One region of the Rouxiella chamberiensis genome, then DNA from elsewhere that is predicted to be linked to it. Evidence: predicted binding sites of a transcription regulator. Region 1 holds the regulator's gene; the other holds the start of a gene.
The links. Region 1 encodes CRP, which controls carbon source genes, mostly activating them, when cyclic AMP is high. Its sites were predicted from a motif close to ATGTGANNNNNNTCACAT; they were not measured.
Positions count from the first base shown of each region.

Region 1 (5,400 bases):
TCTGCGTCTGGCGCAGAAGCTCATCGATGCGACCTTTGCCGATCGTGTGTTCTTCGCCAACTCCGGTGCCGAAGCCAACGAAGCGGCCTTCAAACTGGCGCGTTACTACTCTTCTGCCAAACATAGCCCTTACAAGAGCAAAATCATTGCTTTCCATAACGGGTTCCACGGGCGCACGCTGTTTACCGTGTCCGTCGGCGGCCAGCCAAAATACTCCGACGGCTTTGGTCCGAAACCGGCCGATATCGTCCACGTTCCGTTTAACGATCTGGATGCCGTGAAAGCGGTGATCGATGACCACACCTGCGCCATTGTCGTCGAGCCGATTCAGGGCGAAGGCGGCGTAACGCCCGCGACGCAGGCATTCCTGGAAGGTCTGCGTGCGCTGTGCGACGAGCACAAGGCACTGCTGGTCTTCGATGAAGTGCAAAGCGGCATGGGCCGCAGCGGCAAGCTGTTCAGCTATATGCATTACGGCGTGACGCCCGACATTCTCACCACGGCAAAAGCGCTCGGCGGCGGTTTCCCGATAAGCGCGATGATTACCACGGAAGACGTGGCATCCGTCATGGCGCCGGGCAAACACGGCACCACTTACGGCGGCAATCCTCTGGCTTGTGCCGTGGCAGAAGCGGCACTGGACCTCATCAATACGCCAGAAGTGCTGGCAGGAATCGAAGAGCGTCGCCAGGCGTTCCTGCAGGCGCTGGAAGCCATCAACGCCAAATATCAGGTGTTTGCCGAGTTCCGTGGTCAGGGTTTGCTGATCGGGGCCGAACTTTGCGAAAAATACAAAAACCGTGCCGGCGAGTTTATGACTGCCGCGGCAGAATCTGGCTTGATGATGCTGGTGGCCGGAACCAACGTAATGCGCTTTGCGCCATCACTGGTGATCGATTTCGACGACATCAGCGAAGGCATGGCGCGTTTCGAGAAAGCCGTACAGAAAGTCGTGGGCTAATCGCTTTCCCTTCTCCTGTCGAAAGGCAGGAGAAGGGATTACGCTTTCACCCGGCGAGTAAGCCAGATCCCGTGATGCGGTCTTTGCCGCCAGGCCAGAGACGAAATCGTGTTCATGGCGCTGAGATGGGAAAGCACGCGGCGCAGATGCCGCTCCATTTCGGTAACGGGCATATCGGTATGCATGTCCGGCGGCTGAAACGCCGTCGATCCGCTGCTCGTTCCGTCGGTGGTTAATCGCTGCTGACAACTCTGCAAGGCAATTTCGCAAGTCTGCAAATACTCGATGGCCAGTTTCGGCGTCAGCATGTAATGCTCGCGCGCAAGAATGGTCATGGCGTTGATATGGTCGACCAAAAACTGACTGTGCGTCACCCAAAGCCGCATATCCGTCAGATAATGCGAATTGAATCCCGGCTCCTGCATGGCCTGATTCAGCGAGGTAAATAGCTGATTATGCGCCTGATTCACTTTCATGCGGGCGTAGGCCAGCTCGGCGGGATCCGGATCTTGCTGCAATACCCGTCTAATGGCTTCCTGATCGGCCTCCAGCGCCTGATGCGCGTTGGTGCGCAGCATCCCGCTCTGCCACTGCGGCCACAGCCAGATAGTGCCGCCAAACGCCAGCGCGCAGCCAATCAGGGTATCAATCAGCCGCGGCAGCAGGAAATGCGCACCATTGAGCGCCAGAATCTGCAACGTATAGACCGCCGTCACCGTCAGGCCAATCATTCCCAACCCGTAATTTTTGCGCAGCACCGTGTAGGAGACAAGGGTAATGATCAGCATGAGCAGCAGCGTTAAATTTTGCGGAATGGCGAGCTGAAGCAGACCCGCGGCCGCGATAAGCCCTATCAGCGTGCCGAGCGCACGGTGCTGAATCCGCACCCGCGTGGCGTTGTAGCCGTTTTGGCTCACCAGCAGGGTGGTAAGCAAAATCCAGTAAGGTTTTGGCAAATTGAAGAACATGCCGAGCGTACTGCCTATCGCCAGAATAACGCCAAGCCGCGCGGCATTGCGCAGGGCCGCCGACTTGAAGGAGAGATAGCTTTTCAGCGCGGCCCAGAAGGGCAGCCGATTCTGCTCCTGCATCAAATCACGGCGATACAGCGGGCGCTGGGTGCGCAGCAGGCGGGCAATGCGACTGAAATGGTAATAGCAAAACTGACCAACGGGATTCTCGCGATAGCGCGAGGCAATCTTCTCCAGCGCCGCCAGTTCATTGGCCATCGAGAAACGCACGGAACGGCGATGATAGAGAATGTCGTCGCCAATCACCCGCAATCGCGCACCAATCACCTGCGCATTGCGGCGGATAACCGCTTCCGCGTGGCTCTCCTCCACCAGCTTTTGCACTTCGGTAGGCAGATGCAGGCTGACGGTAATGTGCTCCTGCAAATCCAGCGCCACCTGAAAACTGCGCAGCAGCCGTTTGCGATGTTGATGCTGGTTGGTGGGCAGCATATGCAGTTGCTGATAGAGCAGGGCAATCAGGTCGATCACTTTCTGCTGTCTTTTCAGTAGCGGTGGCAGCGCGGTCTCGGGATCGGTGTGCTGAGTCAGCAAGGAGTATTTAGCTTCGAAATAATCGGCGAGTTCGTTATACAACTGGCTTAGGGTTTCGCGCATCGGCTGCTCTTCGGACAGTCGGAACCACAGCCAGTTAAAGAGGCCGTACCACGCGGTGCCGACCACAAACAGCAGCGGCGCATGCCAGATAGGCACCACGCCCGCCATACTGAGGGTAAAGATGGACGCCACCAGCGCACCCGACAGCAAACGGCCATGCAGCGGGCCTATCTCGCCCGTTACGCCGATAACCAGCGACAGGCCGAGCATGATAAACGGCAGCGGAACATGCCAGTTCACCAGCATCAGCTGGAGCAGAATACTGCTGACGGCAAACAGCGAACCGCCGATAGCCAGGCGTTTGAAGAAGTGTTTGTGCGGCGTGTCGAGACCGGAAATATTGCAGCAGGCAGGAACGAGCGCAAACAGCAGCCCCATCTTCAATTCGCCGAACAGCATGGCAAAGGCGATAGGCAGGCAAAGCACCAGCGTCTGTCGCAGCGCATAATTGATTTCAGGGTGGTAAAAGAGTCGTCGCCAAAGCGTCATGTGAAGGAGAGTCTGACAAAAACGGCACAACGAAGACTCGCCGTGCCGTTTTTAAAGCGATTAACGCGTGCCGTAAACGACAATCGTTTTACCGTGTGCCGAGATCAGGCTCTGATCTTCGAGCATTTTGAGAATTCGCCCTACCGTCTCGCGTGAGCAACCGACGATTTGACCGATTTCCTGACGGGTGATCTTTATCTGCATCCCATCGGGATGCGTCATGGCATCGGGCTGTTTGGCGAGATTCAGCAGAGTCTGGGCAATACGACCGGTTACATCAAGGAAAGCAAGGTTACCCACTTTCTCGGACGTAATTTGCAGTCGGCTTGCCATCTGTGCGGAAAGACGCATCAGAATGTCGGGGTTGACCTGGATAAGCTGACGGAATTTCTTGTAGGAAATTTCGGCCACTTCACAGGCAGTTTTCGCTCTAACCCATGCACTGCGTTCCTGACCTTCTTCGAAGAGTCCCAGCTCGCCGATGAAGTCACCCTGATTCAGGTAGGAAAGTATCATCTCTTTACCTTCTTCATCCTTGATAAGCACGGCAACCGAGCCTTTCACGATGTAGTAAAGCGTTTCAGCCTTTTCACCTTGGTGAATCAGCGTACTTTTGGATGGATACTTGTGTATATGACAATGAGACAGGAACCATTCGAGAGTAGGGTCTGTTTGTGGCTTGCCGAGAACCATTAGTTATTATCCTCTTTTTATCGCTGCCCAAAATCGCAGGGTTCTAAGACCCTGTTCGGCGATTTTTACTTCGCGCTCTTTTAGCATATGAACTGACCAGCAATGCTGCAAGCGGCAGGTAGAGTGATTTAAGCGGTAATTTGCCCTTATCACCAAGGTTATCCTGTTAACACCCAAAAAACCTGACCGCAACTTGTTGGAAAGTTTCTTTCGGCTTTGTTTGTAGCACAGGTTTGCAGACGTGTCTTGTGTTGTCTCGCTTCAGCATGATGCGGATCGAGTTACATTGCCAGTTTCAGGGGTAAAGGGTAGTCTGTTTTGAAAAATGACGAGTGGAGAGATTCAAATGCAAGCACGGGTAAAGTGGGTTGAAGGGTTAACGTTTCTCGGCGAATCAGCCTCTGGCCATCAGATTCTGATGGATGGCAATGCCGGGGACAAATCACCCAGCCCGATGGAAATGTTGCTGATGTCGGCCGGAGGATGCAGCGCCATCGACGTGGTTTCAATCCTGCAAAAAGGGCGTAACGAGATTGTCGGCTGTGAAGTGAAACTGACTTCCGAACGCCGCGAAGAGGCCCCGCGCCTGTTTACCACCATTAACCTGCATTTCATCGTGACCGGTAAAGATCTGACCGACAAAGTCGTTGAGCGCGCGGTAAGCCTGTCTGCCGAGAAATACTGTTCGGTGTCCCTGATGCTCGGGAAAGCGGCAACTATCACTCACAGCTTTGAAGTGATTGATTCGCAAGAATAAGCCATAACATTGCGACCACGGGTCGCGCCATCAATCGCCGACTGCCGCCGGGCCAATACCGGGTGGCAGCCGGTGCCTACTCTATTTTCTTGCCTTCCATGAGACGCTGCACCAGCGGCCCCATAATCAACTCCATTGCCAGTCCCATCTTGCCGCCAGGCACCACCAACGTATTGATATGCGAGATAAACGAGCCTTGCAGCATTGCCAGGAGATAGGGGAAATCAATTTGATCCAGCCCCTGAAAGTGAATTACCACAAAGCTTTCATCCAGCGAAGGAATGGCCTTGGCGGCAAAAGGGTTGGAGGTGTCGATGGTCGGAACGCGCTGGAAGTTGATGTGCGTGCGGGAGAACTGCGGCGTGATGTAATTGATGTAGTCATCCATCGATCTCACTACGGAATCCATCACGGCTTCACGCGAATGACCGCGTTCGCCGGTGTCGCGCACCAGTTTCTGAATCCACTCGAGGTTGACGATAGGCACCACGCCGACCAGCAGATCGACGTGTTTGGCGACATCGACCTGATTGGTGACCACCCCGCCGTGCAACCCTTCGTAGAACAGGATATCGGTCGGCTCGGGCAGCGCCTGCCACGGGGTAAAGGTTCCGGGCACCTGATTGTAAGGGACGGCTTCGTCATAAGTATGCAGGTACTTGCGTGAGCGGCCGGAGCCGGTTCTGCCGTACTCGATAAAACTCTGCTCCAGCAGGGTGAAGTCGTTGGCCTCGGGACCAAAATAGCTGATATGTCGCCCTAAATCTCGCGCCTTGCGGATAGCCGCGTCCATTTCCGGACGCGTAAAGTGGTGAAAGCTATCGCCTTCAAGCTGGGCGGCGTGCAGGCCCTGCTGCTGGAAAATCTTGCGA
Region 1 covers NZ_CP114058.1:4,033,995-4,039,394, forward strand. The annotation lists gene argD (bifunctional acetylornithine/succinyldiaminopimelate transaminase) at 1-961, shown strand, start outside; gene O1V66_RS18750 (YccS/YhfK family putative transporter) at 1,000-3,078, opposite strand; gene crp (cAMP-activated global transcriptional regulator CRP) at 3,139-3,771, opposite strand; gene O1V66_RS18760 (OsmC family protein) at 4,118-4,528, shown strand; gene O1V66_RS18765 (phosphoribulokinase) at 4,605-5,400, opposite strand, start outside.

Region 2 (5,400 bases), 1.6 Mb from region 1:
CCGCTTTCTTCTCGGCTGCCAGCGTTTGTTGCAGCGCAACCACCTGTTCCGGCGTGACGGCAGGATAACCCTGGGCATCGTCGGGAATGCGGTGAACGGCAGGAATAGGGATAAGCGGGCCGAGAAAACGCGGCTGACGCTTGAGAATATAGAGATCGTTAAGTGCGCCGAGGCGGGCAAAGATCTCGCGGCTGCGCACATTGAGCATGTTTTTGGGTGACGGCACGGCGAAACACTGCGCCTGAATGCCCATATGCAGCGCGATAAACAGCGCACGTTCACAGTGGAAACGCTGGGTTATCACCAGAAAATCGTTAGTATCGAATACCTTGCGGGTACGGACGATGGAATCGAGGGTGCGGAAACCGGCGTAGTCGAGCACGATGTCGCTGGAAGGAATACCGGCCGCCATCAGGTCACGGCGCATGGTCATCGGTTCGTTGTAACTTTGCAGCGCATTGTCGCCGCTCAACAGCAGGTATTTCACTTTGCCGCTGTTGTAGGCGTTGATGGCACCCTGAATGCGGTAAAGATAATACTGATTAATCACGCCGGTACGATAATACTTGGCAGTGCCGAGCACGACGCCAACCTGCCGATGCGGCAACTCCTGCACCTCGTCGTAAATATAATCTTTGGTTTTCCAGCTTATCCAGCGGTCAAGTCCAATAGCGACAATCAGCATTAACACGATAATGCCGATGAAGCCCACTATTAGCCGCTTAATCATGGAATTGCCTTAAAGTCACAGAAGAGTTACAGAAGATTCAAGGCTACTTTACCTGCGGGGCTGACGCAATAAAATGGGACTTAATGCGGCACGTCCGCTGTATTTTTCAGCTAAATCCGGCGTCGTTGACGTGATGACTGCGTTGACTGCACTGACTCACCCGAATCACTTACCAATATAAGCTCACTCACTTAAACAACATCAAGGGCGCGGCAGCGCCCGGAATGACGAGTTAGAACGAGGTGCGCTTATAGCTACGGTATTGCGGCGCCCAGAAGTTGTGTTCGATGGCTTTCGACAGCGCTTCTTCGGTGGTGACCTGTGCAACGCCTTCGATTTGCGCGGCTTTGCCCACTTCCATTGCGATGCATTTCGAAACGCCCTGAATATCGTTTACATCGGGCAGCAGGGAGCCTACGCCGTCGGTGGCGAGCGGTGAGCATTCGGCGAGTGCGCGACTGGCGGCCATCAGCATGCCGTCGGTCACCTGCCTGGCCCCCGAGGCTATCACGGCAAGGCCGATGCCAGGGAAGATATAGGAGTTATTGCACTGTGCGATCGGGTAGACCTTGTCTTTGTAGCTCACCGGCGCGAAAGGACTGCCGGTCGCGACCAGCGCTGCACCGTCGGTCCAGCTGATGATGTCGGCCGGATGCGCCTCCACGCGCGAGGTCGGGTTCGACAGCGGCATCACGATAGGACGTTCGCAGTGCTTGTACATCTCGCGGATGATCTCTTCCGTAAACAGGCCCGGCTGACCGGAAACACCAATCAGGACGGTCGGCTTGGCGTGGCGCACCACTTCCAGCAGCGAAATGTTGTCTGTGTTGACGTCCCAGCCCTGCAAGTTGTCACTCTTCTGCACCAGTTTGCTCTGGAAATCCAGCAGGTTGGTCAGTTTGTCGGTCAGCAGACCAAAACGGTCGACCATAAAGATGCGTGAACGGGCCTCGTCTTCGCTCAATCCTTCCGATTTCATCTGCGCAATGATTTGCTCGGCAATGCCGCAGCCCGCAGAACCGGCTCCGAGGAAGGTTACAGTCTGATCGCGCAGGCGGCTACCTGCGGCGTGGCTGGCGGCCAGCAGACTGCCTACGGTGACGGAAGCGGTGCCCTGGATATCGTCATTGAAGCAGCACAGCTCCTCACGATAGCGGTTGAGCAACGGCATGGCATTCTTCTGGGCGAAGTCTTCGAATTGCAGCAGCACGTTCGGGAAACGGACCTTGACCGCCTCGATGAACTGATCGACGAACGCATAGTATTCATCGCCCGTAATACGCGGATGACGCCACCCCATGTACAGCGGGTCGTTGAGCAGTTGCGGATTGTTGGTACCGGCGTCGAGTACGACCGGCAGCGTGTAGGCCGGACTGATGCCGCCACAGGCGGTATAAAGGGAAAGTTTACCGATAGGAATACCCATTCCGCCGATGCCCTGATCGCCGAGGCCGAGAATACGTTCGCCGTCTGTCACCACGATAACTTTAACGTGCTGTTTGGTGGCATTTTGCAGCATGTCATCGATGTGTTCGCGATTCGGATAGGAGATAAACAGTCCACGTGCGCGACGATAGATTTCAGAGAAATGCTCGCAGGCTTCGCCGACCGTCGGCGTATAGATGACCGGCATCATTTCGCTTAGATGCTCGTCAATCAACCGATAAAACAGCGTTTCGTTGGTGTCCTGAATATTGCGCAGATAAATGTGTTTATCGATATCGGTTTTGAAATCCTGAAATTGACGATAGGCGCGCGCGGCCTGTTCTTCAATAGTTTCAACCGTTTCCGGTAGCAGGCCGTGCAGGTTGAAGTTGGCGCGCTCTTCCTGGCTAAAGGCGCTGCCTTTGTTCAATAAGGGGAATTCAAGCAGGATAGGGCCTGCATGCGGAATATAAAGCGGGCGTTTACTTTCGTATTCTAGTTCCATTGATTTTACTCTTCAGGTCTCGGAAAGGGCAGAAAAGGCAAAGTGAATAAGTGTAGATGATCACATCGATTTTATAATGGCCTGTGTGACCCAAGGACTTTAGCAGAGGAGAAAGGCGCAACTCAATGGTTTCCCTGTCGGGAAGCGGGCAGTTGATGCTTTGTTGAAGAGAACCGCGGAGCAGGCCATCCGCGATGGCCTGTTCGGGTCGATTAAAGAGGGATGTGATCCAGTGCCAGACAGCCAAGCGCGGCGAGCGTGGCGCGTGTGGCGTCATACTGACTGACCAGCGGATCCTGACGCTCGACCAGCACCGCCCGGGTAATCTTCAGGCAGTCTTCTCCGGCAAGATTCAACACCACCAGCGCCGCCTGCAAAGGCGGCAGGCTCGGGTTGAACGCGGCGTTTTCGGCGTAGCGGCCGGTAAACAGCTTGCCGTTTCCGCTTTCCAGCGCAATACCGCTGTGAGACTGGCTGTAGGGAGCATGGCTTTGGTTGCAGGCAATCAGCGCCTGCTGCGCCAGTTCGTCGTGATGTGGCGTGTCGGCCGGAAGCGAATAGCCGTGATCGACGTCGTCCATCAGCAGCGTCGCGATGTCCAAATCACGAGGTCCGAAGGAGTAGGGAAGGTAGTCCCCCAAACTGGCGACCGCTCTGTCCGGCAAGTGGATAGCCAACTCGGTACCGCTATTCAATTCATTCATAAACTGTCGACAGTGGCCACACGGCGTGTAGTTGACCGTGATTGAGGCAAGGCGCGCTTCGCCCCGCATCCAGGCGTGCGTCACCGCCGATTGTTCGGCGTGAACCGTCTGTTGCATCGATGCGCCGCGAAACTCCATATTGGCACCGAAATAAAGATTGCCGCTAACGCCGCGAGCCACGGCACCGACATAAAATCTTGAAATGGGTGCGACGGAGCAGGCGGCGGCGAGGGGCAGTAACGCAAAGGCCAGCGCGGCGTCGTCCAGTCCTGTCAGGGTCTTTATCGACTCGACCTGAGTGGCTGTGAGCATCGCGGGGAAGTCATCATGGCGGAGTATCGGCTCAAGGGCAGATTGCAGTGAAGCGGTCAGGCCGGCGAAAGCATCGATAAAACGAGTGTGCATGGAGACATCCTTGAAAACGTTGTGGCAGGCTATTCTAAGGGGCTTTTTGCCTGTTTAGTGTGACAATAATCACTTTATTTATGTAATCACTGCAATAAATCTCGAGATTGCGAGAGGTATCGCCGTCATCGCGTCCTTATCCATTCGCCTTGGCGGCTTTTTTCCACCTAATCAACCTATTCACCAAGCCTATAATCACGTATCTGACCATAAAATTTGGACATGGATTATGCCTATAGGAAAAATCTACCAGAACTTACCGTTGACTCAGGGTGACCGTAAGCTCTCTTCCGGCTCTTCAAATTCCACGGATTCCTCCAACTCTTCCAAGACCTCCGGCTATTCGTCCGCCAGTCAGCAGAGCCAGAACCGGCTGGAGACGTATCTGGACAAACAGAAAATGAGGGCTATCGTCAACCGGGTCAATGCCGCGAATCAGGTAAAAATCGAGTTCGTGACGGAACAGCACATGGCGGCGATGGAAAACGCATCGCGAACCGGTAATTTTGCGGGGAGTTTCCGTTCTGCCGGTGGGCCGACGCTCGATGCGCTGAATCAGGGCGCTGCCGCCAAAGGGCACAACATCCTCGAGAAAACCATCAAGAAAGCCTCGGTAGAAAAAGCCTATGGCGCGGCAGAAAGCGGCAATATTTTGCAGTTGGCGAGAGATAAGGGCCTGATTGGCATGGTGGGCCGTTGGGACAAAGAGACCAAAAGATCACGGGCGTATACATCTATGACACCAAAGCCAAAATGGATACCGTGTTTGAACTGGATTTAGATGACGACGCCAAGATTGGTCAATATAAGCAGGCTGTTGAAAATAAAGAAATAATTCCATATACGGGCGATTACGACATGCACGACATCATCAGCTTCGACAAAGGGGGCAAAGGCGGGCATGTGCCCGTGGCGGATGAAAGTGAAGAGGAGAAGGTGAAGAATCTGATCAACCTTGAGGTATCAAAACTTGATGCCAACAGACCTTATGACTTCATCGAAAAAAATGTCGTGCGCCACGGGCCACAGGTCAACTTTGTTCCCCACATGTGGAATCATGAAAAAGACAACGTGGTTAAAAGCGGAGGTTACCTCGGCGTAGTGGCAAGAATGGGGAATTCCCTATCGCCTTTGTGAATAAAGGCAAGTGGGAGATAGTCCGCAACTGGGTTGATTTATATCGCTATTATTTCGAAAACGGCACCAAGATCCCGAGCCATTGGCAACAAGGCGGGTTGACGGAAAGGAAGAATGGCTTTGTGGCTACGCCCGAGCATGCGGACGAGCTGGACAAGAAGGGAAGTTAACCGTTTGAAAAGGCAGGGAACAGGACACATCATCATGCATCGATGATATGTCCTGCTGCCATGTTAGTCTCGACGTTCGAAAGCCAGCGCACGGCGTTCAATCAGGCGCATCATCAGCGTGAGCAGCCCGTTGACACACAGATACACCACGCCCGCCGCACCAAAGACCATCACATCGTAGCTGCGGCCATACATCAACTGGCTGTGCCCCATGATATCCATCAGCGTAATGGTGTACGCAAGCGAGGTGCTTTTGAATACCAGCACCACTTCGTTGGAATAGGAAGAGAGCGCGCGTTTAAAGGCAAACGGCAGCAGAATGCG
Region 2 covers NZ_CP114058.1:2,450,039-2,455,438, reverse strand. The annotation lists gene sanA (outer membrane permeability protein SanA) at 1-730, opposite strand, end outside; gene O1V66_RS11390 (NAD-dependent malic enzyme) at 963-2,660, opposite strand; gene cdd (cytidine deaminase) at 2,873-3,769, opposite strand; gene O1V66_RS11380 (hypothetical protein) at 3,999-4,550, shown strand; gene O1V66_RS11375 (hypothetical protein) at 4,532-4,906, shown strand; gene O1V66_RS11370 (hypothetical protein) at 4,903-5,076, shown strand; gene artM (arginine ABC transporter permease ArtM) at 5,140-5,400, opposite strand, start outside.
Region 2: the regulator CRP is predicted to act here: its motif matches at 3,827-3,844, upstream of cdd (cytidine deaminase).